DNA from 4 places in the Serratia ficaria genome. Region 2 is predicted to be linked to each of the others. Evidence: predicted binding sites of a transcription regulator. Region 2 holds the regulator's gene; each other region holds the start of a gene.

Region 1 (7,371 bases), 1.7 Mb from region 2:
CGAATCCCTGGGCCGGGTCGAAACTGACCACGTCATCGATAGACTGGGCAACCACCAGCGTATTGGCCGGGGTGGCCGCCTGCGCGTTGACACTGGCCGCCACGGCCAAAAACAGCAAAGAAGGGGCGAACGCTTTCATCGGAAACTCTCCAAGCGGATGGAATTTATAGTAATTTCGCGAGTGTATGTGAGCGCGATCGGCAGGCGAAGGTACTTAAATAACTATAGATATTCTTTTTGCGTATATAGATGGGGTTTTGATTATTAGCTGCGCATGAGGAGGAGCGAACGGCAGGCGACCCTGCCGTGCTGAAGCTAGATTTGGTAGTCGATCACCGCATCCAGCTGGGAAGAGAATACCTTATCCTTGATTTCGCTCAGCGACAGCGTCGGGTTGCACAGCTGGATAAATTGCCAGGCATAGTTACGCTGTAACTGGCTGCGTTTCAGCCCCAACCATACGGTGTTGGGTTCGAACAGGTGCTCGGCATTGAGGCTGACCAGCCCGCGATCGCGCTCTTTTTCGTATGACATGTCCGCCAGCACGCCGACGCCCAGCCCCAGCTCAACGTAGGTTTTAATCACGTCGGAATCCTGCGCGCTCAATGCGATGTCGGGCGTCAGCCCCGCCGCCTTGAAAGCGGCGTCCAGCTTCGAACGGCCGGTGATGCCCTGCCGATAGGTGATCAGCGGCAGCGTGCTGAGCATCTCCAGCGTGACCTGCGGCTGGCGCGTCAGCTCGTGCCCTTCCGGCACCAAAATGGTGTGATGCCAGCGGTAGTAAGGAAATGCCGCCAGCGATTCGTCGCTCATCAGGCGCTCGCTGGCGATGCCGATGTCGGCTTCGCCGGAGGCCAGCATTGACACGATCTCCTCCGGGCTGCCCTGATTCAGCACCACCCTCACCCGCGGATACAGCGCGCGGAATTCCTTGATCACCCCCGGCAGGCTGTAACGCGCCTGGGTGTGGGTAGTGGCGATATGCAGCTGCCCCGAGTCGTTGCTGCTGAATACGTCCGCCAGCCGGCGAATATTATTGGCGTCGTTCAGAATGCGCTCCGCCACCACCAGCAGCTCCTTGCCCGGCTCGGTCATGCCCAACAGGCGTTTTCCGCGCCGGATGAATATCTCAATGCCCAACTCTTCTTCCAGCTCGCGAATATGGCGGCTGACGCCAGACTGTGAGGTAAATAAGGTATTGGCGACCTCGGTCAGGTTGTAGTTGCAGCGCGCCGATTCTCGAATAATTTTTAATTGTTGAAAGTTCATCCCCGTCTTCCTTTCTTGCAATAGCGTTAACTGCATTGATACGGAGTCAGGCGGACAGGAACAAATAAGAAATAACCTTTACTTATGCATTTTAATGCTAAGTGAATTTTTCACCGCGGTGAATTAGCTGTTTCTCCGGCTGATAATTATCTAATGGCTTTAGAATTAACGAGATAAGTACCCACTCTAAAGAAAGGGATTAATAAGTACTGCAAAATAAAGTTATTAAATATAGGCATTAGATATATAAACGACAGGGGCTCAGCACGCTGAGCCCCTGGATAAACCCGGCCGCCGCAACACATCAGGCGGTGGCTTCGCCGCCGATCGGGCCGGCGGTATTCTGCTGCAGCCATTGCCGCACATAGCTGACCAGGTCACCGATGCAGTCGTCCTGCATGCCGTGGTTCTTCAGTTCGTTATCCAGCGCGAACAGGTATTGGGCGTTGGTGCCCAGCGGCCCGCTGGCGCTGGCGATCAAAGGCGCGATCACCTGATGACTGGTATCTTCTTCGAACAGCGGATGTTGAGGGTTCATGACGAACGCCAGCGCGCTGACCACTTCGCCGTCGGCCAGCCGCAGATCGCACCAGGTCGGCAGATAGCAGCCGGTCACCATTTCGCGCTTCCACAACAGCTCCAGCTCTTCACGCAGCTTGGCCTCCGGCAGGCGAAACGCCAGGCCGGTGGTCTGGCCGCCCTCTTTCAGCGCCAGCATGCGCCCCGGCTGATGCAGCGTGCCGCGGCCGGCGGTCAGCCGCATGCAGAACGCCCGGTGCCAGCCCTGCAGCGTGGCGGGCCGCACCTCTTCGGATTCGAATACCGGGTTCCACATCAGCGAGCCGTAACCGAATATCCACACCGGGCGATTGCCCGGACGGCGCGATAACGTGCAATCCAACGAGGCCGCACGCTGTTCCGGCGTCAGTAACAATGACTCCTCGATAGCGCCGAATGCCGTTTTGCAGTCTGCTTTTTGCAGAAAATCTCGCGTTAACACCTTTACATCCTCCCGGGAATACGATTTCTCGCATGCCCTCGCCACCACGGCGCCTTTGCAATTTTATTTATTGGTTCGGAAATTTATTAATTCACTAGCCATTGCTAATAAGAATGACATTATTCTTTTCTCGATGGGCGATCAAGTTTCAAACGGGTTTTAAAGTGAAAAAGTATTTGTACTGAGCAGCAATAATATTAATTGCCGCGGCGAACGGGCCATTTCACCGGCGCGCGAACGCGCCGGTCGAAGGGGTTACTTTTTGTGCCAGCGGTCATCGTCGCCTTTGCGATAGCTTTGTTTTACCGCCGCCCAGGCCACCTTATGCGCCGTTTCCTCGCGGCTGTCATCGCCGCGCCGGTCATCGGCATCGCGGTACTGCTGCCAGGCGCTGTTAAACGCTTCCTTATAGATTTCCTGCGCATGCTCCGGCAGCACGTGCTTCACATTGTCCGGCAAGGCGCTCCTGCTGTGGTACGGCATCACATTCCTCCCGTTGCTGGTGAATGAACCTTAAGTTTAGGCGATGCCGCCGCGGGCCTCAATTGGCAAACAATTCTCATTATCAAACGACATGTTATACTCGCGGCAAACGAACATAAGGAGATCCCCGTGACTACCGAAGCCCCTCGCTCACGCGCCCCCTACCTGATTGCCGTCAGCGCCATTCAAGATATTACGCCGCACCTGCGCCGCATCACCTTCAGCGCGCCCGACTTACGCTATTACCCGGCCAACGCCGCCGCCGCGCATATCAAGGTGTTTTTGCCGCAGCCAGGCCAGGAGCGCCCCGACCTGCCGACCCTGACCGAAAACGGCCCGCGCTGGGCCGCCGATGCGCTGCGCCCGATCGTGCGCACCTATTCTATTCGCGCCGTGCGCCCGGAGCAGGAAGAGGTCGACATCGAATTCGCCCTGCACGACCACAACGGCCCGGCGGTTGAGTTTGCCCGCAACGCCAGGGCCGGCGACAAAATCGGCATCAGCAACCCCGGCGGCCCCAAACCGATGTTACCGGAAGCCGATTTCTACTGCCTGGCCGCCGATCCCTCTTCGCTGCCCGCGCTGGCCGCGCTGCTGGAAGCTTTGCCGGCGCATGCGGCAGGCCACGCGTTCATCCGCGTTGACAGCGCCGCCGACGTCATCGACCTGCACAAGCCCGCCGGCGTCGAGCTGAGCTGGATCATCGGCGGCACCGAGAAAACCGGCGACCTGATCGGCCAATTCCGCGCCCTGACGCCGCCGCAGGCGGAAACCCATTTTTGGCTGGCCGGCGAAGATCGCCTGGTGGTGGAGCTGCGCCGTTACCTGCGCCGCGAGCGCCAATGCGATCGTAATCGCCTTTATGCCGTGCCTTATTGGCGTGAGGGGTTAAATGAAGAGGGTTATCACAATAAGCGGCATGAAATCATGGACAACATTGATGACTGAGGCCAATTTTTCTTTGATTAACCATGGGATAAGCAAGTAAACACGACATTTCTCGCCATTAGCCAGAAAAAATCATGTTATTGCGTAAAAGTAAGTAAATAAAACCGCATCCCTTGCGGTTTTTTTGTTACCCTGATCACATAAAGCAAGCAATTGCTTTCTCAGTTTAAAAACAACATCACATCAACGCTGCGGGTGTATCCTATTATAAAATACTTACTGGATACGCAGAGTTGCCGTTTCGCGGCAGCCGGCGATGACGGGACCACGCTGTTTGAGAAGGAGTACCACACCCATGAAGTCGCAACACGATCCTGGCCGATCCAAATCCCGCCACACCGAGTATTCCCTGATTTTTCCCATCGCCGCGCTGATCGTGTTGAATCTGTGGGGCACCACCGGCAACTTCCCGCTGATCGTCGGCATCAACATCATCGCCCTGATCGGTATCCTCAGCAGCGCATTCAGCGTGGTGCGCCACGCCGACGTGCTGGCGCATCGCCTGGGTGAACCCTACGGCTCGCTGATCCTCAGCCTGTCGGTGGTGATCCTCGAAGTCAGCCTGATCTCGGCGCTGATGGCGACCGGCGACGCCGCTCCGGCGCTGATGCGCGACACGCTCTACTCGATTATCATGATCGTCAGCGCCGGCCTGGTGGGCGTTGCGCTGTTGCTCGGCGGCCGCAAATTCGCCACCCAGTACGTCAATCTCGGCGGCATCAAACAATACCTGATGGCCATCTTCCCGCTGGCGGTGATTGTGCTGGTGTTTCCCAGCGCGCTGCCGGGCGGCAACTTCAGCACCGGCCAGGCGCTGTTGGTGGCGCTGATCTCCGCCGCCATGTACGGCGTGTTTCTGGTGATCCAAACCAAGACCCACCAGAGCCTGTTCGTCTATGAACACGAAGATGACGACGGTGACCCGCATCACGGCAAACCCTCGTCGCACAGCAGCGCCTGGCACGCCGTCTGGCTGGTGGTTCACCTGATCGCGGTTATCGCGGTGACCAAATTCAACGCCAACCCGTTGGAAGGGTTGCTGACCAGGGTGAACGCCCCAGCGCAATTCACCGGTTTCCTGGTGGCGCTGCTGATCCTGTCGCCGGAAGGCCTGGGCGCCCTGCGGGCGGTATTGAACAATCAGGTGCAGCGCGCCATGAACCTGTTCTTCGGCTCGGTGCTGGCGACCATTTCCCTGACGGTGCCGGCAGTCACCATCATCGCCACCCTGACCGGCCAGACGCTGATCTTCGGCCTGCAGACGCCGCATATCGTGGTGATGCTGACGGTGCTGCTGCTGTGCCAGCTGTCGTTCTCCACCGGCCGCACCAACGTGCTGAACGGCACCGCCCACCTGGCGCTGTTCGCCGCCTACATGATGACGATATTCGCCTGATCAACAAGGGGCGCTTACCGCGCCCCTTTTGCTTTAGACCGAGAAGAAAATCGCCGCGGCGATCCCGCCGAACAAAATCCATTTAATGATGTAATAACCGGTGCGGTTCCACGCCTTCAACCGCTTGCCCAGCTTGCGTATCGCATAGATGTACTTGAACAGCTTATTGACGCCGCCGGTGCGATCGCCCTCTTCGTTCGGCGCGGTGGCGGCGCTCATCAGATGGCGCCCCAGCCAATGGTTGACCGCCTGCGCCCAGCGGTAACGCATCGGCCGTTCGATATCGCAGAACAGGATCAAGCGATTTTTCCCGCTCTGGTTTTCCGCATAGTGCAGGTAGGTTTCATCAAACATCACGCCCTCGCCGTCGCGCCAGCTGTAACGTTCGCCGTCGACCTCGATAAAGCAGCGATCGTCGTTCGGCGTAATCAGGCCCAGGTGATAACGCAGCGAACCGGCATAGGGATCGCGGTGACGCGGCAAGCGGCTGCCGTCCGGCAGTTCGGCGAACATCGCCGCCTTGACCGAAGGCAGGCTGCGCAGCAGCGCGGTGGTTTGCGGGCACAGGGTCATCGCCGACGGGTGGCTGTCTTCGTACCATTTCAGATAGAAACGCTTCCAGCCGGTCTTGAAAAACGAGTTGAAGCCCGCGTCGTTGAACTGATCCGACGCTTTGATCTGCCGGATCTCCATCAGCCGTTGCCCTTCGTCGCGGATGCTTTGCCAGTTATCGCGCAGCACCTTTAGCTCGGGAAATTGTTCCGGCTGCAGATACGGCGTGGTCGGCGCGCGCGAGAACAGATACATAAAGACGTTGAGCGGCGCGGTAAAGGTGGAATGATCGGACAGCTGCCGCCAAAAGTTATAGCGAATCCGGCCGCGGTAATGAACATAGACAACGCATAAAATAAATAAGATCAGGATAATATATTTCATGATTGCATCGCATCAAAGAACCCAACGCTCTGTGCGCCGGCGCGGCGCACACCCCAGAAATGTCCTTTTGGCGGTAAACGACGTCTGCCTGCCAATCTGGAACCCACTAATCATTAACGCTGACTCAACGAAAATCTATACAAAAAACCACTTTAATTTACACAAAGATTAAACGGATCGGCAATTTGACGGCGGGGATAAAAAAGGCCGCCGCGGCGACCTTTTTATTAAGCGGATAGGTTAACTGTAAGCGTTGAGCGTGCGCTGACACAGGGCGGAGCGCACGCAGTCCTGTTTATCGAAGCGGATGACGCCGATCATCTCGTCCTCTTCGAAGCGTTCCAACGCATCGCTGAGGCCGGACTTCACGCCGCGCGGCAAATCGCACTGGGTTACGTCACCATTGACGATTACCGTCACGTTCTCACCCAGGCGGGTCAGGAACATCTTCATCTGGCTGGCGGTAACGTTCTGGGCTTCATCCAGAATGACCACCGCATTTTCGAAGGTGCGCCCGCGCATATAGGCGAAGGGCGCGATCTCTACCTTGCCGATTTCCGGCCGCAGGCAGTATTGCATAAAGGACGATCCTAAACGGCGCACCAGAATGTCATACACCGGGCGGAAATAAGGGGCGAATTTCTCAGAAATATCCCCAGGCAGGAAACCGAGGTCTTCATCCGCCTGCAGAACCGGACGAGTGACTATTATCCGATCCACCTCTTTATGTATTAGCGCTTCCGCCGCTTTGGCGGCGCTGATGAATGTTTTGCCGCAGCCGGCTTCGCCGGTGGCAAATATCAACTGCTTATTATCTATGGCTGATAAGTAATGACCCTGAGCTTCGGTTCGCGCCTCGATGGGTGAGCTATCGCGCTTGTCTCGCGCCATGCCGATAGACTCGACACCCCCCATTTGTACCAGCGAGGTCACAGACTCTTCTTCAAGCTGGCGATGACTACGAGCGTCACGACGAATAACGCGCTTCGCTTCACGACGTGCTTTGATCACTGCTTTCTGTCTTCCCATAGTGGCACCTTACAGTTTGTTTCACCTACCGCAGCGGCCGGGCCGCGCGATTATGTTTCACACACGTATTAGGTTTTGGCCTCCTTCGAGCCAATAAAAGCCAATGGACCAGGTGAATAGCCGGCAGCAGTTTGATGCGCCATTTTTTCACGGGATAACGCAGGTTGCGTAATTAAAAGTGGAGTAAAACGTGACAGGCGGTGGTAGCGATAAGAGAGCGGAGTTGCCAGGAAAAGAGAGTCGGAGAGAGAACCCTCGTTACAACGAGAAATCAGGGAAGGTATGTTATTTTTTCTTTCCAGCCCAACCA
Region 2 (7,371 bases):
ATTTTTATTCTGATTTTATTGAATTTTTTATTCAACACTCTGTTTGCACAATGTCGTAACAAAATCTCATCGATATGTGCTCCTTGTCATAGTTTGACAAATCTCTGTCATTTTTCATTTGATAATTCGCGACGCGAAAAATAGTCTGTCTGTAGCAATAAGTGCTGTGGGGATTCAACCCTGCGGCGATATTTTTTACCCGGTTGGGTTTTTTATTAGCGGTCGCGCAGGGCAGTGGTAAACACAGGCGGCTGCAACTTTTAAAGTTAAGTCAAAGAGGAATTTCATATGGGTACGCACGGTGCTCAGCGTAAAACGCTGGCGCTCGCTGTCGCGGGCGCGCTGTTGGGAACAGGGTTTGCCATGGCCCCTGGGGCGAAAGCCGCAGGGTTTATCGATGATTCCACGCTGACCGGCGGCATTTATTACTGGCAACGTGAGCGTGACCGCAAAGATCTCGACCCGACCAGCGACGATTACAATAAATACACCACCAACCTGTCGCACTCCACCGCCAACCTGAGCCTGGACTTCGCCTCGGGCTACGCCTGGGACATGTTCGGTCTGGACGTCGGGGCCTTTACCGCTATCGAGCTGGCCGAGTCCAGCGCCAGCGGCCACCCGAATGAAATCGCCTTTTCCTCGAAAAACCGGACCTACGACGAAGACTATTCCGGCGATAAAGGCGGCATCAGCCTGTATAAAGCCGCCGGTAAATTCAAATACGGCCCGATCTGGGCGCGCGCCGGTTACATCCAACCCAGCGGCCAGACGCTGATCGCCCCGCACTGGAGCTTTATGCCGGGAACCTATCGCGGCGCGGAGGCGGGCGCCAACTTTGACTACGGCGACGCCGGCGCTCTGAGCTTCTCCTACATGTGGGCGGACAAATACAAGGCGCCGTGGCATATCGAGATGGATGACTTCCGCCAAAACGATAAAACAACCGGCGTCTCCTATCTGCACTCTTTGGGCGCCAAGTACGACTTCAAAAACGATCTGGTGTTGGAAGCCGCCTTTGGTCAGGCGGAAGGCTATGTGAATCAGTATTTCACCAAGGCATCCTACAAATTCGACCTGCTGGGCAATCCGCTGACCACCAGCTACCAGTTCTACGGTGCGGAAGACCGCATCGGCGACAAGAACGATCCGAACAGCATCTACGACGGCCTGGCCTGGCTGCAGGCACTGACCTTCGGCTATACCACCGGTCAGTTCAACTGGCGTCTGGAAGGCACCATGGTCAAGGCGGAAGGCAATCAGGGCTTCTTCCTGCAGCGCATGACGCCGACCTACGCCTCTTCCAACGGCCGCCTCGACGTGTGGTGGGATAACCGCTCCGACTTCAACGCCAACGGCGAGAAGGCGGTCTACGCCGGCGTGATGTACGACCTGAGCAACTGGAACCTGCCGGGCATGGCGGTCGGCGGCTCCTACGTCTACGCCTGGGACGCCAAGCCGAGCACCAACCCGATTTACGATCAGAGCCAGCGCCTGAAAGAGAGCGCCTGGAGCCTGGACGCGCTGTACACCATCCAGGAAGGGCGCGCCAAAGGCACGCTGCTCAAGCTGCACTACACCCAATACGATAACCACACCAATATCCCGAGCTGGGGCGGCGGTTACGGCAACATCTTCCAGGACGAGAAAGACGTCAAATTTATGGTCATCGCGCCATTCACCATTTTCTGATGCGTTCCCCGGCGATTGCGCCGGGGCAACTGAACGGGAATATAACGATGAAAAAAATCATGCTGATATTGGCCGCCGCCGCTGCGCTGAGCGCCTGCGCGCAACCGGCCGCGCCGCCGGAAGACGCCAAACTGAAACAGGCCTACAGCGCCTGCATCAATACCGCAGAGGGATCGCCGGAAAAACTGCAGTCGTGCCGGGCGGTGCTGAACGTGCTGAAGCAAGAGAAACGGCACCGGCAGTTCGCCGAGAAAGAAACGGTGCGGGTGATGGATTATCAGAACTGCCTTCAGGCGGTGCACAGCGGCAACGGTCAGGCGTATGACGCCAGGTGCGGCAAGATTTGGCAAGAGATCCGCGACAACAACAATTAAGGATGAAGCAGATGAACCGATTCAAACTGAGTGCGCTTGCCGCGCTGACGGCAACCCTTGGGCTGTTTGGCGGCGCGGGGAATGCGCTGGCCAATCAGCAGCTGGTGGATCAACTGAGCCAGCTGAAGCTGAATGTGAAAATGGTCGACAACCGCGCCGCCGACGGCGGCCTGGACTGCGCCGCGTTGGGCGCCGACTGGGCGGCGTGCAATCGGGTATTGATCACCCTGAGCAACGACGGCCAGGCGATCACCGGCGGCGACTGGGCGATTTATTTCCACAGCGCGCGCCAAACCCTGCAGGTGGATAACGAACAATTCAGGATAACGCACCTGACCGGCGATCTGTACAAACTGGAGCCGACCGCGACGTTCAGCGGTTTCCCGGCAGGGCAGGCGGTGACCATCCCGATCGTCGCCGAATACTGGCAACTGTTTAAAACCGATTTCGTACCGCGCTGGTACGCCGCGTCCGGCGACGCCAAACCGAAAATTCTGCGCAATACCGATACCGAAGATCTGAGCCGCTTCGTGGCGCCCTTTACCGGCGACCAGTGGAAGCGCACCAAGGACGACAACAACGTTCTGATGACGCCGGCTTCGCGCTTTATCAACAACGCCGCGCTGAAAACCCTGCCGGCCGCCGCGCTGCGCGGCCAGATTGTGCCGACGCCGCGGGAGGTGAAGGTGCATCCGCAGGATGTCGACCTGAGCAAGGGCGTGGCGCTGGATTTGAGCGCGCTGGCCAAACCGGCGGCCGAGGCCGTAGGCCAGCGCTTCGCGCTGCTGGGCGTGGCCGCTAACGCGCAGGGCTATCCGATCAACACCGCGATCCAACCGGGCAGGTTCAAAGGCCCGCTGGCGGTGTCGGGCGCCTATGAGCTGAAAATCGGCAGGCAGGAAGCGCGCGTGATCGGCTTCGATCAGGCGGGGGTATTCAACGGGCTGCAGTCGATCCTGTCGCTGGTGCCGAGCGATGGCGGCAGCGACATCGCCACGTTGGACGCCAAAGACGCGCCGCGTTTCCCGTATCGCGGCATCTTTCTCGACGTGGCGCGCAACTTCCATCATAAAGACGCGGTGCTGCGCCTGCTGGATCAGATGGCGGCCTACAAGCTGAATAAATTCCACTTCCACCTGAGCGACGACGAAGGCTGGCGCATCGAAATCCCGGGCCTGCCTGAACTGACCGACGTCGGGGGCCGGCGCTGCCACGACCTGAGCGAAACCGCCTGCCTGCTGCCGCAGTATGGCCAGGGGCCGGAGGCATACGGCGGCTTCTTCTCCCGGCAGGACTATATCGACATCGTCAAATACGCGCAGGCGCGCCAGATTGAGGTGATCCCGGAAATCGACATGCCGGCGCACGCGCGCGCGGCGGTGGTTTCCATGGAGGCGCGTTACAAAAAACTGCATGCGGCGGGCAAAGAGCGCGAGGCCAACGAGTTCCGCCTGGTCGATCCGACCGATACTTCCAACACGACTTCGGTGCAGTACTTCAACCGCCAGAGCTATCTGAACCCGTGCCTGGACTCCTCCAAACGCTTTGTCGACAAGGTGATCGGCGAGATTGCCCAAATGCATCGAGAGGCCGGCCAGCCGTTGAACACCTGGCATTTCGGCGGTGACGAAGCGAAAAATATTCGCCTGGGGGCGGGGTATACCGATCGCCTGAAACCTGAAGCGGGCAAGGGCATAATCGACCAGAGCAAGGAAGACAAGCCCTGGGCGAAATCCCGGGTGTGCCAGGCGATGATCGAAGACGGCAAGGTGGCCGATATGGCGCATCTGCCGAGCTACTTCGGGCTGGAGGTCAGCCAACTGGTGAAGGCGCACGGCATCGGCAGAATGCAGGCCTGGCAGGATGGCCTGAAAGATGCGCAGGACGCCGGCGCGTTCGCCACGCCGCGCGTGGGCGTGAACTTCTGGGACACCCTGTACTGGGGCGGTTTCGACAGCGCCAATGACTGGGCGAACAAGGGCTACGAGGTGATCATCTCCAACCCGGATTACGTTTATATGGACTTCCCTTACGAGGTGAATCCGGACGAGCGCGGTTATTACTGGGGCACCCGCTTCAGCGACGAACGGAAGATGTTCAGCTTCGCGCCGGACAACCTGCCGCAGAACGCCGAAACCTCGGTGGACCGCGACGGCAATCGCTTCACCGCCAGAAGCGACAAACCCTGGCCGGGCGCCTACGGCATCTCCGCCCAGCTGTGGAGCGAAACCCAGCGCACCGACCCGCAAATGGAATACATGATCTTCCCGCGTTCGCTGTCGGTAGCCGAACGCGCCTGGCATCGCGCCTCCTGGGAGCAGGATTACCGGGCCGGCCGCGAGTACCGGGGCGGGAAAACGCACTTTGTCGACGGCAAGGCTCTGGATCAGGACTGGCTGCGCTTCGCCAACCTGCTCGGCCAGCGCGAGCTGGCCAAGCTGGACAAGGGCGGCGTCAGCTATCGCCTGCCGGTGCCGGGCGCGCGCGTCACCGGCGGCAAGCTGGAGGCGAATATCTCTCTGCCGGGGCTGGGCATCGAGTACTCCACCGACGGCGGTAAGCAATGGCAGCGCTATGACGCCAACGCCGGGCCGGCGGTCTCCGGCGAGGTGCTGGTGCGTGCGGTCAGCCCGGACGGCAAGCGTTACAGCCGCGCCGAGAAGGTTTAAGCCGGCTGATGCGGCCCGCTGCGTGTCGGCGGCGGGCCGAGGGTGAAGTGAGAGAAGTCGGTGGAGTTACGCCGCTGCAATTGTGGTATTTCGTCAAGTGAACCTTCCCCGGCGCTGCCGGGGCTTTTTTTCCCGCCGGCGACGGGCACAAAAAAACCGCCCTGAGGCGGTTGTTCAATCCCGGAGGATTACTTGGCGTCGTGCAGCGTATCGTCTTCGCGGCAGTCACCGGTTTCACAGTGGCCGTACAGGTACAGGCTGTGGTTGGTGAGTTTGATGCCGTGTTGCTTGGCGATGTCGCGCTGACGCGCTTCGATCGATTCATCTCTGAATTCGATCACTTTGCCGCAGTCCAGGCAGATCAGGTGATCGTGGTGGTGCTGCTGGGTCAGTTCGAATACGGACTTGCCGCCTTCGAAATTGTGACGAGTCACAATGCCCGCATCATCAAACTGGTTCAGCACGCGGTAAACCGTCGCCAGTCCGATTTCTTCGCCCATATCTATCAGTTTTTTATACAAATCTTCCGCACTGACGTGATGGCATTCCGGATTTTGCAGTACTTCCAGGATTTTGAGTCGCGGAAGCGTGACTTTTAAGCCGGCCTTCTTCAATGCGGTGTTGTTGTCAGTCATGCGGATTCAGTCCTGTTACTATGCTAATCAAGTTGAGGCGTTCTCGCCTGTGGCATCGGTCGGCACAAAGAGTTAATTGCGTCTCATTATAGAACCGGTTGCCCTAAATGGAAACCGCCGGTTGTTAACAAAGATATAATTGCACTATTGCATGGTACACATGCAACGCCTTGATGGATGGGATAAACCGATATCTCAGTCTACCGTGACGATGTGGGAAGTTACCAATATGTAGCTTCTATTGCAGCAATCCATGCTGCCGATGACGGCCCTGCTGGCCACACTATGCACTTTGCAGGGCCTTTGTTCAACCTTTAGGCAACAATGGCCTCAGCCGACGATGTCGGCCAGGCTCAGTTCTTCGACGATCTGTTTGACCCAGGCTTCGACACGTTCGTTGGTCAGCTCCGGTTGGCGATCTTCGTCGATAGCCAGGCCGATGAAGTGGTCGTCGTCCGCCAGGCCCTTGGACGCTTCGAAATGGTAGCCCTTGGTTGGCCAGTGGCCGACGATGGCGGCGCCGTGGGGTTCGATGATGTCGCGGATGGTGCCCATCGCATCACAGAAGTATTCCGCGTAGTCTTCCTGGTCGCCGCAGCCGAACAGCGCAACCAGCTTGCCGTTGAAGTCGACTTCTTCCAGCGTCGGGAAAAAGTCATCCCAGTCGCACTGCGCTTCACCGTAGTACCAGGTTGGGATACCCAGCAGCAGGATATCGAAACCTTCCAGATCCTCTTTGCTGCTTTTGGCGATGTCGTGCACTTCAGACACCTCGTCGCCAAACTGTTTCTGGAGAATTTTCTGGATCATTTTGGCAATGTTTTCGGTATTGCCAGTGTCGCTGCCAAAGAAAATGCCTACAGTAGCCATATCGCGTATAACCTTTAAATTCAATTAATTGCATTACACGATGTTAGTGCTGACCCCGCTAACACCGATTAAAATGATGCCATGGCAAAAGCCGGCCGCCGCAGTGGCGGGCGCCGTGTGGGCGCGGTCTCTTGCCGGTAAACGCCTATCATGCCAGAAATTTACCCCGGGGTTTTATCGCATTTATGCGATGCCGGAGGAGAGTAAAACGGTGTTGATCCGGCGTCATCCTTAACGCCGCGCCGCATGTGCGGCCGAAGAGATCAATGTTCTGGCTGTTCTTCCGCCAGCTGCGCCAGCAGCATTTGCTCAATGAGCTCGCTGCGGCTGATATTGCGCTGTTCCGCCAGTTTGTTCAGGGCGTCCACCGCATCCGCGTTGATTTTCAACTCCACGCGCCGCAATCCACGTACTTTATCGCGCCGCAGCTGATTGCGCTTATTGATTCTAAGCTGTTCATCGCGGGATAGCGGGTTGGTTTTCGGGCGCCCCGGACGGCGTTCATCTGCGAACAGATCCAGCGTCGTGCGATCCGTTTGTTCTTTTGCCATAGGTAGCGGTACTGCAAGGAAGTTTGCATCAAAAAGCGTTTTACACGCTTCCGGACGATTCGGTTAACACACTTCGGGCCAATAAACCCTAACCCAAATTCACCCCCGGACTGGCGTTAGCGAACACGCTGGGCAGGGCGGCAAAATTATAGCGCGCCATATTACCCCAGCAGATAGAGCAACGACAATGCTTAACTGAGCCGAAAGCGCGCTAAGCCGTTATCTTTAGCGCGTTTTTTCGCCAGCGACGGGCGTTTGTCAGGCTTCGCCGAGAAAACGGTGGATGGCGCGCAGCACCGCTTCCGGTTTTTCGGCGTGCACCCAGTGCCCGGTTCCCGCCACCACGTGCGCGCGGGCCAGCGGGAACTGGCGCGCGATGTCGGCGCGGTAACCGTCCTGCACGTAGGGCGACAGCCCGCCGCGGATGAACAGCGTCGGGTGCGGCCAGGCGGGCACCTCCTGCCAGCCGGTGACGTTTTCGTACTGCGCGATCAACACCGGCAGGTTGAAACGCCATTCGCCGTTGTGGAAGGATTTCAGCAGAAACTGGATCACCCCTTCTTCCTGCAGATAATCGCGC
Region 3 (7,371 bases), 2.4 Mb from region 2:
CCGGTGTTGGCCGGCTGCCGTTTGCCGCGCATGGGCGCCGCGGCGGCGGACGACATCCAGGCGGCGGTGAAGTTGATCCAACAGGCGAAATGCCCGGTGCTGCTGCTGGGCCTGCAGGCCAGCCGGCCGGAAAACAGCGAAGCGGTGCGCCAGCTGCTGTATCGCACCCATATGCCGGTGGTCGGCACCTATCAGGCGGCCGGGGTGATCGACGTCAATCACTTCGCCCGCTTTGCCGGCCGGGTCGGGCTGTTCAACAACCAGCCCGCCGACCAGCTGTTGCAGAAGGCCGACCTGGTGGTCAGCGTCGGCTATGGCCCGATCGAATACGATCCCTGCATGTGGAACAGCCAGGGCCGCCTGAAGCTGGTGCACATCGACGTGCTGCCGGCGGACATCGACACCTGCTATCGCCCGGATATTGAGCTGGTGGGCAATATCAGCGCCACCCTCGACATGCTGACCGAAGCCTTCAGCGGGGCGGTGAGCGTGCCGGCCGAGGTGGAACTGATCCTCACCGATCTGGGCCGCCAGCGCAGCGAGCTGGCGGAGCGCGCGGCGCGGCGCGGCGGCATGCCGATCCACCCGCTGCGCATCGTGAAAGAGCTGCAGGACATCGTCAGCGACGACGTGACGCTGTGCGTCGACATGGGCAGCTTCCATATCTGGATCGCCCGCTACCTCTACAGCTTCCGCGCCCGTCAGCTGCTGATCTCCAACGGCCAGCAGACCATGGGGGTGGCGCTGCCATGGGCGATCGGCGCGGCGCTGGTGCGCCCCGGCGACAAGGTGGTGTCGATATCCGGCGACGGCGGTTTTATGCAGTCGAGCATGGAGCTGGAAACCGCAGTGCGGCTGAAAAACAACATCGTTCACGTGATCTGGGTGGATAACGCCTACAACATGGTGGAAATGCAGGAGGTAAACAAATACCAGCGCAAATCCGGCGTGGAGTTCGGGCCGATCGACTTTAAAGCCTATGCGGAATCCTGCGGCGCGGTCGGTTTTGCCGTGCGGTCGGTAGAGGATCTGCGGCCGATGCTGCGCAAGGCGATGGAGATTCGGGGGCCGGTGGTGGTGGCGATCCCGGTCGACTACGCCGACAACTACAAGCTGATGGCGCAGATGAACTTCAGCCAGATGATTTAAATTCATGATCTCGTGCGAACCACGGGGAAGGCCAGCTGCGCGCCTCCCCGTTTTTTTATGCTCACAATTTGTGCTTTACATCGCTAACTGCATGATTTATTGGTATCGGTCGGGTCTGTTTTCTTACCACTGGGGATGGCACGATGAATAAAAAAGCGATAACGATAGGGCTGTTGGCGTTGGCGGTCACCGGCGGGGCGCAGGCCAGCACGCTGGTCTATTGTTCGGAAGGTTCACCGGAAGGCTTCAACCCGCAGCTGTTTACCTCCGGCACCACGGTGGACGCCAGCTCGGCGGCGATTTATAACCGGCTGGTGGATTTCAAAACCGGCACCGTCGAACTGCAGCCCAGCCTGGCGGAGCGCTGGGAGGTGAGCGAAGACGGCAAAACTTACACCTTCCACCTGCGCAAAGGGGTGAAATTCCAGAGCAACAAATATTTTACCCCCACCCGCGATTTCAACGCCGACGACGTCATTTTCTCCTTCATGCGCCAGAAGGACGCCAATAACCCCTACCACAAGGTGTCCAACGGCGCCTACACCAACTTTGAATCGATGGAGTTCGGCAGCCTGATCGAGCGCATCGTCAAGCTGGACGACAACACCCTGCGCTTCGAGCTTTCCCGCGCCGAAGCGCCGTTCGTCGCCGACCTGGGCATGTACTTCGCCACCATTCTCTCGGCGGAATACGCCGAGGCGATGCTGAAGGCCGGCACCCCGGAGCGCGTGGACAACGATCCGATCGGCACCGGGCCGTTCCAACTGGTGCAGTACCAGAAGGACGCCAAAATTCTTTACAAGGCGTTCGACAACTATTGGGAAGGCAGGCCGAAAATCGATCGGCTGGTATTCTCGATCACGCCGGACGCCGCGGTGCGCTACGCCAAGCTGCAAAAGAACGAGTGTCAGGTGATGCCGTTCCCCAATCCGGCGGATCTGGCGCGCATGCGGCAGGACAAAAATATTCGGGTGCTGGAAAAGTCCGGGCTGAATATCGGCTTCCTGGCGTTCAACACCCAGAAGAAACCGTTGGATAACGTCAAGGTGCGGCAGGCGCTGGCGCTGGCGGTCAACAAGCCGGCGATTATCGAGGCGGTGTTCCACGGCGCCGGCCAGCCGGCTAAAAACCTGCTGCCGCCGACCCAATGGGGCAGCAACGACAAGATAGAAGACTACCCGTACGCGCCGGATAAGGCTAAACGGCTGCTGCAGGAGGCGGGGTTGGGGCAAGGGTTCGACATCGACCTGTGGGCGATGCCGGTGCAGCGGCCCTATAACCCCAACGCCAAACGCATGGCGGAGATGATCCAGTCCGACTGGGCCGACATCGGCGTACGGGCAAAAATCGTCACCTTCGAGTGGGGCGAATACCTGCAGCGGATTAAAAACGGCGAGCACCAGACGGCGTTAGTGGGCTGGACCACCGCCAACGGCGACCCGGATAACTTCTTCGGCCCGCTGTTCACCTGCGTGTCGGCCGACGGCGGTTCCAACTCCGCCAAGTGGTGCTACAAGCCGTTCGACCAACTGATCCTGCAGGCGCGCGAAGAGAACGACCACGCCAAGCGGGTGGCGATGTATGAGCAGGCGCAGGTGATGATGCATGAGCAAATGCCGGCGCTGATGATTGCCCATTCGACCATCTTCGAGCCGGTGCGCAAGGAAGTGAAGGGCTACGAAATCGATCCGTTCGGCAAACACATTTTTAAGCAGGTCTCGCTGGAGAAATAGAGAAAAGGCCGGGAAACCGGCCTTTTCCTTACTGCGCGGGATCGCAGTGGAAGCGGCCGCGCGGGATCACCAGCGGGGTATGCGACAGCGGATCGTCGATGATCATGCAGGGCATGCCGAACACCTGCTCTACCAGCTCGGCGGTAATGATCTCGGCCGGTTTCCCCTGCGCCACAATCTTGCCGTCGCGCATGGCGATGATATGGTCGGCATAGCGGCAGGCGTGGTTCAGATCGTGCAGTACGGCGATCATGGTTTGGCCGCGCTCCTGATTCAGCTGGCGGAACAGATCCAGCAGCTCAATTTGGTGGGCGATGTCCAGGTAGGTGGTCGGCTCATCCAGCAGCAGCAGCGGGGTCTGCTGCGCCAGCACCATCGCCACCCACACGCGCTGACGTTGGCCGCCGGACAGCTCGTCGACGCTGCGCTCGGCCAACTGGCTGACGTTGGTGGCCGCCATGGCTTCCTCTACCGCCTGCCGGTCGGCGTGGGTCCACTGCTTCAGCAGGCTTTGGTGCGGATAACGCCCGCGCGAAACCAGGTCCGCCACGGTAATGCTGTCCGGCGCGATTGAGGTCTGCGGCAGCAGCCCCAGCTCGCGCGCCAGCGCCTTGGTGGCGAAGCTGCTGATGCTCTTGCCGTCCAGCATCACTTCGCCGGCGCTGGGTTTCAGCAGGCGGCACAGCGCGCGCAGCAGGGTGGATTTTCCGCAGGCGTTCGGCCCGACAATCACCGTGAAAGCGCCGTCGGGAATGGCCACGCTCAGGTCGTTGGCGATGATTTTACTGTCGTAGCCCAGCGTCAGGTGCGAGGCGTGCAGGCGGTGGCTCATGGCATTCTTACTCTTCATTATCTGCGGGACTCACGGATTAACAGCCAGATCAGATACAGGCCGCCGATGCTGACGGTCACGACGCCCACCGGCAGTTGGGTCGGCGCGAACAGATGCTGGGAAGCCACGTCGGCCCCCAGCAGCAAAGTGGCCCCCATCAGCGCCGACGACGTCAGGGTAACCGACGATTGGCCGGTCAGCCGGCGGGCGATCTGCGGGGCGGCCAGCGCGATAAACGAGATCGGCCCGGCGGTGGCGGTAACGGCGGCGGTCAGGGTCACGCCGAACAGCATCAGCCACAGCCGGCTGCTTTCGGCATTGACCCCCAGCGCGCGCGCCGCGTCGTCGCCCATTTCCAGCAGCTGCAGCCGTTTGCCCATCAGCAGCGCGGCGGCGGCGGCCAGGCTGATAAACGCCATGGCCGGCCGCGATTTCTGCCAGGTCATGCCGTTCAACGAGCCGGCCTGCCACATGGCGGCATCCATGGCGCGCTCCAGCGAAGCGGTGATGATCAGCCAGGTATTGGTGGAGACCAGCACCGCGCTGATGGCGATGCCGACGATGATCAACCGGAAGCCGACCACCCCCCGCCGCCAGGCGAGCAGGTAGATCAGCAGAGCGGAGAGGATGCCGCCGGCCAGCGCGCCGCCGGCGATGGTGTAATAGCCGCCGCTGAACAGCGTAATGGCGATCAGCGCGCCGGTGTAGGCGCCCATGTTGAAGCCGATCACGTCCGGGCTGCCCAGCGGGTTGCGGATGATCGACTGGAAGATGGCGCCGCTCATGCCGAGCGCGCCGCCCAACAGCAACGCCATGCTGATGCGCGGCAGGCGCCACTGGGTGACCACGGTCACCAGGTTCTTCGGCGCCTGGCCGCCGAGCGCCGAGAACACCTGCTCCAGCGACAGCTGCAGCGTGCCGTAGCACAGCGCCGCCATGGCCAACAGCAGGCACAGCGCCAGCAGCGATAAATTAACCACCAGCACGCGCAGCGGCATGCGCCAACTGATCATGCCGTCCGGGCGGCCGATCAGCAGGGTGCGAGGCATCGACATTACAGGCCCCCCAGCGTTTTCTTGCGACGCACCAGCCAGATCAGGACCGGCGCGCCGATAAAGGCGGTGACGATGGAGACCCGCAGCTCGCCGGGCACCAGCAAACGGCCGATGATGTCGGCGCACAGCAGCAGCACCGGCGCCATCAGCATTGAGTAGGGCAGTATCCAGCGCTGGTCGGGGCCGACCCACCAGCGGGCGATGTGCGGCACCATCAGGCCGACAAAGGCGATCGGGCCGACGGTGGCGGTCGCCGCGCCGCACAGCAGCGTGATGGCGACAACCGAAACGATTTGGGTCAGCACCACCCGCGCGCCGAGCGCAATGGCCAGGTCTTCCCCCATGCTGATGGTGTTCAGCGGCCGGGCGATGGCCAGCGTCAGCAGGGCGCCGATCAGGATGGCGGGCGCGGTGACGGCCAGGCTGGCCAGGGTGCGGATATCCAGCGTACCGGCCTGCCAGAAACGCAGTTGGTCGAAGGTTTGCGGATCGAGCAGCGACAGCCCGGTGGTGATGCCGCTCAACACCGCGCCTATCGCCACGCCGGCCAGCGTCAGCCGCACCGGGTTGATGCGCCCCCCCGCCAGGGTGCCGATCAGGTAGACCAGCAGGGTGGTGATGGCCGCGCCGGCAAAGGCCCAGCTCATATAGCCTTCGGTGGAGGCGGCGCCAAAAAACATAATGCCCAGCACCACGGCGAAGCTGGCGCCGGCGTTGATGCCGAGCACGCCGGGATCGGCCAGCGGGTTGCGCGTCAGCGCCTGGATCAGCGCGCCGGCGCCGCCCAGCGCCACGCCGGCCAGCATGCCCGCCAGGGTGCGGGGCAGGCGGGCATCGAGAATAATGGTGCTGTCCGCGCCGCTGAACTGGCCCTGCAGGCTAAGCCAAACGGTATGAAAGGGAATGGATTTGGATCCCAGCATCAGGCTGGCCATTACGCACAGCAGCAGCAGCGCCAGGCAAAAACCCAGCCCGGAAACGCGCTTCAGGCCGCTGGCGTAGGCTGTGCGAGTCGTGGACGAAGGCGTCCGCGTAGTCGGAGTGGGTAAGCTCACACCGTTAACTCCTTTATAATTTTGATTCTCATTATTATTAGCGTTCTTGAAGACCGGCTTATAGTAGCATGAGTTTACGCCGCAATGCATCCGTCGGATAAGGGGAGTCAGTGATTCGCGATGTTAATGATTCTTTATATTTCAATAGATTGAATGTAATCATTGCGCCGTGAAACGCGGCAGGCGCCGGGCCTGCCGGGGGGACGTCAGGATTTCTTGAACTGCCGTTCGATGCTGTTCAGCATGTTGGTCGCGCTGTAATAATCGAGGCGGAAAGTATCGGTGCCGACGGCATAGACATGATGTTGTTCAACCGGCTCCAGGTGCCGGAGGAACGGGTTGGCCAACAGCTCCCCGACCTTGCGTTGATCGGCGGAGAATAGCATCAGCGTCTTGCCGTTCAGGCCTTCCGCCATCTTTTCGCCCGACAGCTGAATGATGTCCTGGCGTTTGCCCATGCTGGTATTGCCCTTGGCGCTTTCCGGCGGCGTGGCCAGCCGGAAGCCGAGCTGGGTCAGCAATTTCCCCTGGGCGGAGTCCGGCGTCCACAGCTTGGCCTCACGCCCGTTGTCGTCATAGACCAGCGGAGAAGTGGGCTGCGGCGGCAGGGCGATGGACTGTTTTACCTGTTCCACCCGCTGTTCAAAGCGCGCTTCGGCCTGTTTGGCCCCCTGTTCGTGGCCGGTGATCTCGCCCAGTTGGGTGGCTAACTGCTGCCAGCTTTTATCGCCGTAGTTGAGCACCAAGGTGGGCGCGACGGTCGACAGCTGATCGTACAGCTTCAGCGCCGAATCGCCGCCGGTGGAGGAGATGACGATCAGATCGGGGTTGGCGGCGGCGACCGCTTCGGCATTGGGCTCAACCTGATACAGCGGTTTGACGTTGCGCCGTTTCGCCACTTCGCCCCACTGGGTGAAGAAACCCTGGTCGTCAGACACCGACGAGTTGGCGCTGGTGGCGCCGCTGGCGATCACCGGCGCGTCGATCGCCAGCAGGGTGCCGGTGAGGGTGACGCTGGTGGAGACGATGCGCAGCGGCGGTTTTTCCAGCGTAAACGGGCCCTTGGCGCTGTTGATGGTGCGCGGCCAGCCGCCGTTTGCGGCGTCGGAGGCCGGCGTTTGCGCCCCGGCTTGGTCGTCCGGGCCGCAGCCGCTGAGCAGCAGGCCGGAAGCGGCGATCAGTGAAATAAACAGGTGGCGTAAGGATAGGGTCATGAGCGGGCTCTTTCTTTCCTTGAACTAAGACGTGTCTTGGCTGGGTTAGGCATACCCGCTAATTTACCACTCAATATTTTAAAATGATAACCATTCGTATCCCAGGTGGCGGGGCGGTGATTTTGGCAGGGGCGAATCGGGCGGGGCAGAAACGAAAAAAGCGCCTAAAGGCGCTTTTCTCTGAATTGGTGGGTCGTGCAGGATTGATTCGGCCTTTGGCCTCACCCTGCGGGCAACGCTGCGCGTTGTCGTCTCGCTTCGCTCGGCTCGAACCTGAACGCAGGTTCTTATCCAACACGACGTCGTGCACCATGCGATAAAAGGGTTGGGGCG
Region 4 (7,371 bases), 1.0 Mb from region 2:
GTGCTGTTCGATCAGGCGGAAACACTGGGCGGCGTCGGGATCGGCGGCGAACACCACCTGCCCGGCGCCGTAGAACACGCCCAGCACGCCCGGCGAGCTCATCGGATAGTTGTGGGCGACCGGCAAGGCGCACAGATAGCGGGTCTGCCGGTCAAAGCGGCAGATCTCCACGCTGCGGCGGATGCTGTAGTAGTAATCGTTGTGGGTGCGCGGGATCAGCTTCGGCGTGCCGGTGCTGCCGCCGGAAAGCTGGAAAAACGCCACCTGGTCGGCGGCGGAAGGCACCGCGACAAAGCCGTCGCAGGGTTCCTCCAGCCAGTCGGCCAATGCCTGTTCGCCCTGCGGCTGGTTGCGCAGGCCCACCACGCGCAGCGAAGGATGCTCGGCGCGGAAGGCGTTGAGGAATTCGTCATCGGCAAACAGGCCGTGCTCGCGATCGGCGATCAGCAGCGCGGGCTTGATTTGCGCGGCGTAGGCGTGCAGCTCGCTGCGCTGATGGCTGAACAGCGCGTTGACCGGCGCCACGCCGATCTTCAGCAGCGCGAAAAACGCCACGTAAAACTCCACCACGTTGCCCAGCTGCACCAGCGCGGTCTCGCCCGGCCGTACGCCGCGGCGCTGCAGGGCGGCCGCCAAACGGTCGGAGAGCAGGTTCAATTCACGGTAGCTCAGGCTGCGGCGGGCATCGGTGATCGCCACGGCGTCGTTGTCGGCCTGGCGGTCGAGAATATCGGTCAGCGGCAGGTCAATCCAATAGCCGCGTTCGCGGTAACGGCTGGCGAACTCCGCCGGCCAGGGGGTAAAGGCAATGCTCATCTTGTCGTTATCCTTGATTCAAACCAAAGGCACGCAGAATAGTGCTGAGTTTGGTGCCTGTTTCGTGCCATTCAGATTCGGGGGAAGAGTCCTGGACGATGCCGGCGCCGGCAAACAGCCGCACCTGGCTGCCATCGACGGTGCCGCAGCGGATGGTGACCACCCATTCGCCATTGCCTTCGGCGTCGCACCAGCCGACGATGCCGCCGAACAGGCCGCGATCGAACGGCTCCAGCTGCCGGATCAATGCGTGCGCCGCCGGGGTTGGCGTGCCGCACAGCGCCGGCGTCGGATGCAGCAGGCAGGCCAGCGACAGCGCGCTTTCGTCGCGCGAAGCCACTTCGCCGTCAATCGGGGTGGAAAGGTGCCACAGCGTGGTGGTGGTCAGCAGCTCGGGGGTTTGCGGCACGTTCAGATAGCGGCTGCGCCCGGCCAGCACCCGGCGCATGCCTTCGGTGACGATGCGATGTTCGTGGCGGTCTTTCTCGGAGGCCATCAGCCGCTCGCCCACCGCCAGATCGCGTTCGGCATCGGCCTCGCGCCGGGCGGAACCGGCCAGCGGGTTGGAGTGGAAGTGGCCGCCGGCCTGGCGCAGCAACAGCTCAGGGCTGGCGCCCAACAGTGCCCCCCGCTCCAGCGGCACGTGGAAATGGAAACCGTTGGGGTTTTGGGCGATAACCCGCGCCATCAGCGCATGGCGGTCTACCGGCCGGCGAGTCTCGATCTCCAGCAGCCGCGACAGCACCACCTTGTCCAGCTGCCCGGCTTTCATCGCCGCGACCGCATCGCTCACCATCTGCATAAAAGGCTGCTGCGTCGGCACTTCGGCAAGGCCGGCAATTTCCGGGCCGCTCGCCGCCGGCGAGACGCCGGCCATAAAGGCGGCGCGATCGAACCAGCGGCTTTCATGCGGAACAAACAGCGCCGAAGGCTGACGGGTATCGAAGGGAATGGCGCCGCACAGCAGCGGTTCCTTTACCCCGGCGGCGCGCGCCTCGGCAAACGCCTGGCGCACCTGCCGCTGGAATTCGCCGTGCAGATCGGCGCCGTCCGCGGCCGGCTGGGTCACCCGGCTAAAGCAGCCGGCGGTAATCAGGCTGCGGAACGGCGAGGTGAAGAAGAAGCCCGATGCAGGAGAAAAATCAGCGCCGAACGGTTCATCCGCCCGCTCCTGAAGTTCCTTTCGGTTGGCGCCTTTCACGGCAATGTCCATCGCTACGTCCTCAAGTCGCTAACTGATAACCAATATAATAATGATTATCATTTAAGTTAATTCCGCGCTAAATTACTCGTCGATATTTGCCATGTCAACCTGCCCGTCATCTTTCGGGCCGCCGCGTTGCCGACTCCGCACCGTTACTTTTCGGCGACGGGCTGCGGTTCCGGTTTGTTCAGGGTCACCTGACGCAGCCCGGTCATGGCGAAGGCCAGCAGGATGCCGAAGGCCGCGGCGCCGAAGCCGAAGCTGCCGGCGCTGCTCGCCGGCCGCATAAACGCCCCCATCGCCCCCAGCAGCAGCGCGCCCAGCGCGTCGCCCACCACGTTCTGCGCCGTCCACAGGCCGTTGATGCGCCCCAGGAAATTATCCGGCGTCAGGCTTTGAATCAGCCCGTACTGCAACAGCGAATTCAGCGCGCTCAGGTAGCCGAAGGCCACCAGACACAGCAGCGCCAGGCTGTACCACGGCATCAGGCCGAACAAACCGATGGCGACGAACGCCGCGATGGCGGTCAACAGCATCACCCAGCCCGGGCGCGCCACATGCGCCACCCGCCCGCTGGTGAAGGCGCCTATTGCCGCGCCGAGCGGCACGGCGGCGTACATGAAGCCGAGATGGGAAGCGTCGACCTGCCAACCGCCGGCCATCGCCGGATAAAGCACGCGCACCGCGCTGGCCATGGTCAGCAGCGCGCCGATCAGCGCCACCATGCCGATCACCTTGTTCTGGAACAAGAAGCCAAAACCGCCCGCCAGCGCGCGCAGCGGGTGTTCGCGCGGCTGCGGCGGCGGCATCAGCTGCGGCAGGCTCAGCAGCGGCAACAGCGTCAGCAGGGTGCCGAACGCCGCCAGGCCGTAGTTCCAGGCAATGCCCATGTTGGCGATCACCAGGCCGCCGACCGCCGGAGAAAGAATCGAGCCGAAGCGCACCGTCAGCATGCTGATGGCGCCGGCCTGCACGATGTTTTCCCGCCCGACCAGCGCCGGCGTCGCCGCCAGCAGCGCCGTCACGCCGACGGCGCCAAAGAAGCCGTCCCATACCGCCAGCAGGTAAATCGCCGTCAGGGAAGGCGCGGGCAGCGCGGCGTTGACGCACAGGCCGACAAAGCCGATGCCGCAGGTGGATCGCGCAAACAGGATCAACCGCCGGCGCTCGTAGCGATCCGCCAGCACGCCGCCCATCAACAGCCCGGCGAACATGCCGCCGCCCGCCAGGGTCACCGCCAGGCCGACCAGCAGGGTCGAACCGGTCAGCGCCTGGATCTGCACCGGGATGGCGATCGCCATCAGCCCCAGCGCCAAAATGGAAATAAAGCGCGCGCAGAATACCGCCCGGAAGGACCGGTTGCTCTTCAGCAGGCCAAAATCAAGCAGGATAGAGGGTTTACTCATCGGTTCATCACCAATCGTTAAAAGGGTATTGCGTCAGGGCTGCAACAGCGTGGGGACTCATGCTAGCACAGATGATGGGAGCAATAATGATAATAAAACTCATTGATATTCAGCAAACGCCGCCAAACGCCGGGATCGCTTCCGACGTTTGGCGGCCGACGTTGGCGACGCCGGTTACAATGCCCGCAGTATGCGGTTCAGCAACGGCCCCAGCACCTTGAACGACGCCGGCGAGACGATATCCACGTGCGCGCAGTCCAGCTCGTGCGCCTGCAGCGCGTCAACGTACTGCGACCAGGTCTGCTGCACGTCCATCCCTTCCTGCAAGGTGCGTTTGGCGACAAACAGCGTCGCCAGGCCGTTGAAACGCGCGGTGCGGGTATGGGACAACAGCCGCACCGAATCGGCGTAGTTGGCTTCGATATTGTCGAACATCGCCACGCGGGTTTCCCCCAGCGCCGGATCGAGCGTGTCTTGCGACACCGCCAGGAATTGCTCGCGCTCGCGCTGCACTTCTTTCAGCACGTTGTCGTCCAGCATCACGTCCCAGTTCTGGGTTTCCGGCGGGTAGGTGTCCAGCAGGCCGAGGAACGCCACCTGCTCGCCGCGCGCCTGCAGCCGGGCGGCGATGCCCTGCGCCAACGTGCCGCCCAACGAGTAGCCGATAAAGTGATAAGGCCCGTGCGGCTGTACCTGCAGCACGGTCTGCAGGTGGGCGTCGACCACCTGATCCATATCCTCGCTCAGCGCCAGCGGGCCGTCCGGCCGCGGCGACTGAATGCCGACCAGCGACCAGTGCTGGTCGATGTAGCGCGGCAGCACGCTGAACTGCCAGGAGAAGCCCGAAGCCGGGTGCAGGCAGAACAGCGTCGGCCCGTCGGTGGCGCGCAGCGGCAGCACGCTGTCGAAGCCGCAGCGATCCGCCTCTTCCTGGGTGCGCTCCTCAGCCAGCAGCTGCGCCAGTTGTTCGACGCGGGACGCCACCATCACCTGCCCGACGGAGACCGCCTTGCCCAGATCGCGGCGCAGCTCCGCCGCCAGGCGCATCGCCAGCAGCGAATGGCCGCCGAGGGCGAAGAAGTCGTCGTCGGCGAACACCTGTTCGCGCTGCAGCAAACGGGCGAACACCGCGGCGATGTCGGCCTCCAACCCGGCCTGCGGCGCGCGGCCGGCCTTGCGTTCACCGCCCTGCGGCTGCGGCAAGGCTTTACGGTCCAGCTTGCCGTTGGCGCTCAGCGGCAGCGCGTCCATTTCCACCAGCGCCACCGGCACCATATGCGGCGGCAGGCGGTCGGCCAACGCCGCGCGCAGCGCCTCCAGGTCCCAGGTCACGCCCGGCTGCGGCACCAGATACCCCACCAGCTGGCGCGCATCGCCGCCGGCGTCCACCGGCGTGCCCTGCAGCACCAACGCATGGGTCACCGCCTGGCGCACGCCCGGCAGCGACAGCAGCGCGTGGTCGATTTCACTCAGCTCAATGCGCTGGCCGCGAATTTTCAGCTGATCGTCACTGCGCCCCAGATATTCCACTTCACCGCCCGGCAGCCAGCGCGCCACGTCGCCGGTGCGATACATGCGCCCGCCCTCGCCGTAAGGGTCGGCCACAAAGCGGCCGGCGGTCAGCTCCGGCCGCCCCAGATAACCCTGCGCCAGCTGGATGCCGGTCAGGTATAAATCCCCCGCCACCCCCGGCGGCACCGGGCGCAGACGCGCATCCAGAATGCGCAGGCCGGTGTTCCATACCGGCAGGCCGATCGGCACGTTGGCGCCGGTCACCCGCGCCAGAGCTTCGCCGTAGGCCGGATGCCAGGTCACGTCCACCGCCGCCTCGGTGGGGCCGTACAGGTTATGCAACGGCACCGCAGTGCGGCTCTGCCACAGGCGGCACAGCTCCGCCGGCAGCGCTTCGCCGCTGCAGAACACCTGGCGCAGCGAACCGCAGGCGGCGACCGCCTGCTCGCCGTCCAGCGCCGCGACGAACGCCGCCAGCATCGACGGCACGAAGTGCATCGTCGTCACCCGATGCTGGGCAATCAGCTGCTGCAGCTGCTCGGGATCGCGGTGCGCCTCCGGCGGCGCCATCACCAGCCGGGCGCCGACCATCAGCGGCCAGAAGAACTCCCACACCGAAACGTCAAAACTGCACGGCGTCTTCTGCAGCACCACGTCGTCCGCCGCCAGCGGGTATTGGTGTTGCATCCACAGCAGGCGGTTGACGATCGCCTGATGGCCGACCAGCACGCCCTTCGGCCGGCCGGTAGAGCCGGAGGTAAAAATGATGTAGGCCGCATGATCCGGCGTCGGGCCGTTGACCGTCACGCCGGCGGCGTGATCGGCGGGCAGCGGCGCGTCATACAGCAGTATTTCGCCCTGGCCGGCGAAACGCGCCTGCTGGGCCGGGCTGGTGACGATCAGACGCGGTGCGGCGTCCTCCAGCATCATCGCCAGCCGCTCGTCCGGATAACCGGTATCCAGCGGCAGATAAGCGGCGCCGGCCTCGACGATGGCCATCAGCGCCAGCGACAGAAACACCGAGCGCGGCAGCGCGACCGCCACAATGTCGCCCGGCCGCACGCCCTGCGCGGCCAATTGACGCGCCAGCGCGCCAACCTGCTCGCGGGTTTCGCGGTAGCTGAAGCTGAAGTGGGCGTCGGCCAGGGCCGGCGCGTCCGGCGTGCGCTGCGCCTGCTGCGCCAGCAGGCTGCTCAGCGTCGTGGCGGGTACCGGATGCGCGGTGTCATTGACCCGCGCCAGCAAGGCGTGGTCTTCCGGCGTCAGCATGTCGGCTTCGCCGATCGGCAAATCCGCCCGGGCGGCAAACTGCGCCAGCAACAGCGGCAAACGCTGCAGATGGGCCAGCAATTCCTGACGGCTGTAACGTTCGGCGTTGGCCAGCAGCTCAACCTTCAGCTGGTTGTTCCCGTCGATGAACAGCGCAATCTCCAGATCGCGCACCGGGCCGGAGGCCAGATCCCGGGTAATGCCCTCGATGCCGGCGAAATCCAGTTGATAATCAAACATTTTGAAGTTGAACACCGTGCCGTACAGCGGCTCGGCGTCGCCGATGCGGCCCAGATCGCGCTGCACCTGTTCGGCATCGTAACGCTGGTGGCGGCGCACGCTCTTCAGCTCGCGGCTGATGCGGGCGGCGGCTTCATACAGCGTGGCCTGCGGCTCGAGGTGCATTTCCATCGGTAGCACGTTAATCACCGGGCCGGCGGCGCACAGCGCGGCCGAGCCGGTACGGCGCATGAAAATAAAGCCGGCGCTGAAGCTGGGTTGGCCGCTCAACCGCGACACCCACAGCGCCAGCAGCGCCACCGCCATATCGGCGGCGTTGAGCTTCTGCTGGCCGCCGATTTGCACCAGCGCAGCAAAGGTTTGCTCGTCGCAGCGCTGCTCCAGCCGGTGAATGCGCGGCGTGGGCACCTGCCCGGCCAGCGGCTGCGGGCACAGGGTCGCCGCCGGCGGCAGTTGGCGCGCCTTCTCGAGCCAGAAATCGGCATCGCGCTGCCAGGCCGGCGCCTGCCGATAGGCCTGATACTCCGCCACGACCTCGCTAAACGGCGTGAACGGCGTCGGCTCCAGCGGCTCGCCGCGGCGCAGATGGCTGTATAGCGCGGCGATGCGGCGGGCGATGGCGGTGAAGCTGAAACCGTCCACCAGCATGTGATGATAGCGCTGGTACCAGAACCAGCGCTGGTCCGCCAGGCGCATCAGCACGTGGCGGTACAGCGGCTTGCCGCTGCCGGCGCGCAGTTCGCCGGCCAGGTCGATATCCATCAGCGCCCGCGCGGCGGCTTCGGCGTCCGGCGAGTCCGCCAGATCGACGAACTCCGGTTCGCGTATCGCCAGCGATGCGTCCAGCCACTGCACCGGCACGCCGTCGCGTTCTTCAAAACGCAGCCGCAGCGTATCCACTTCGTTGAGGCCCTGGGTGATGGC

The links. The regulator Fur, encoded in region 2, represses iron uptake genes when iron is present. The targets are predictions, from matches to a motif close to ATAATAATGAGAACNACTATCAA.
Region 1: CKW09_RS14695 (siderophore-interacting protein) is a predicted target of Fur. The motif match lies at 2,816-2,838, and genes of this name have one in related genera.
Region 3: fepD (Fe(3+)-siderophore ABC transporter permease) is a predicted target of Fur. The motif match lies at 5,840-5,862, and genes of this name have one in related genera.
Region 4: entS (enterobactin transporter EntS) is a predicted target of Fur. The motif match lies at 3,513-3,535, and genes of this name have one in related genera.

The regions. Positions count from the first base shown of each region.
Region 1 covers NZ_LT906479.1:3,099,783-3,107,153, forward strand. The annotation lists gene CKW09_RS14675 (ABC transporter substrate-binding protein) at 1-139, opposite strand, end outside; gene cbl (HTH-type transcriptional regulator Cbl) at 316-1,269, opposite strand; gene CKW09_RS14685 (gamma-glutamylcyclotransferase) at 1,574-2,269, opposite strand; gene chaB (putative cation transport regulator ChaB) at 2,525-2,752, opposite strand; gene CKW09_RS14695 (siderophore-interacting protein) at 2,882-3,700, shown strand; gene chaA (sodium-potassium/proton antiporter ChaA) at 3,996-5,096, shown strand; gene lpxO (lipid A hydroxylase LpxO) at 5,130-6,032, opposite strand; gene phoH (phosphate starvation-inducible protein PhoH) at 6,273-7,061, opposite strand; gene CKW09_RS24575 (hypothetical protein) at 7,130-7,371, opposite strand, start outside.
Region 2 covers NZ_LT906479.1:1,355,996-1,363,366, forward strand. The annotation lists gene chiP (chitoporin ChiP) at 289-1,692, shown strand; gene chiQ (ChiQ/YbfN family lipoprotein) at 1,740-2,066, shown strand; gene CKW09_RS06430 (beta-N-acetylhexosaminidase) at 2,078-4,735, shown strand; gene fur (ferric iron uptake transcriptional regulator) at 4,924-5,370, opposite strand; gene fldA (flavodoxin FldA) at 5,701-6,240, opposite strand; gene ybfE (LexA regulated protein) at 6,504-6,791, opposite strand; gene ybfF (esterase) at 7,050-7,371, opposite strand, start outside.
Region 3 covers NZ_LT906479.1:3,767,230-3,774,600, reverse strand. The annotation lists gene alsS (acetolactate synthase AlsS) at 1-1,149, shown strand, start outside; gene CKW09_RS17815 (ABC transporter substrate-binding protein) at 1,293-2,882, shown strand; gene CKW09_RS17810 (ABC transporter ATP-binding protein) at 2,911-3,714, opposite strand; gene fepG (iron-enterobactin ABC transporter permease) at 3,732-4,769, opposite strand; gene fepD (Fe(3+)-siderophore ABC transporter permease) at 4,769-5,824, opposite strand; gene fepB (Fe2+-enterobactin ABC transporter substrate-binding protein) at 6,031-7,038, opposite strand; RNA gene CKW09_RS17790 (RtT sRNA) at 7,225-7,350, opposite strand.
Region 4 covers NZ_LT906479.1:337,130-344,500, reverse strand. The annotation lists gene CKW09_RS01525 ((2,3-dihydroxybenzoyl)adenylate synthase) at 1-816, opposite strand, end outside; gene CKW09_RS01520 (isochorismate synthase) at 824-2,029, opposite strand; gene entS (enterobactin transporter EntS) at 2,173-3,426, opposite strand; gene CKW09_RS01510 (enterobactin synthase subunit F) at 3,601-7,371, opposite strand, start outside.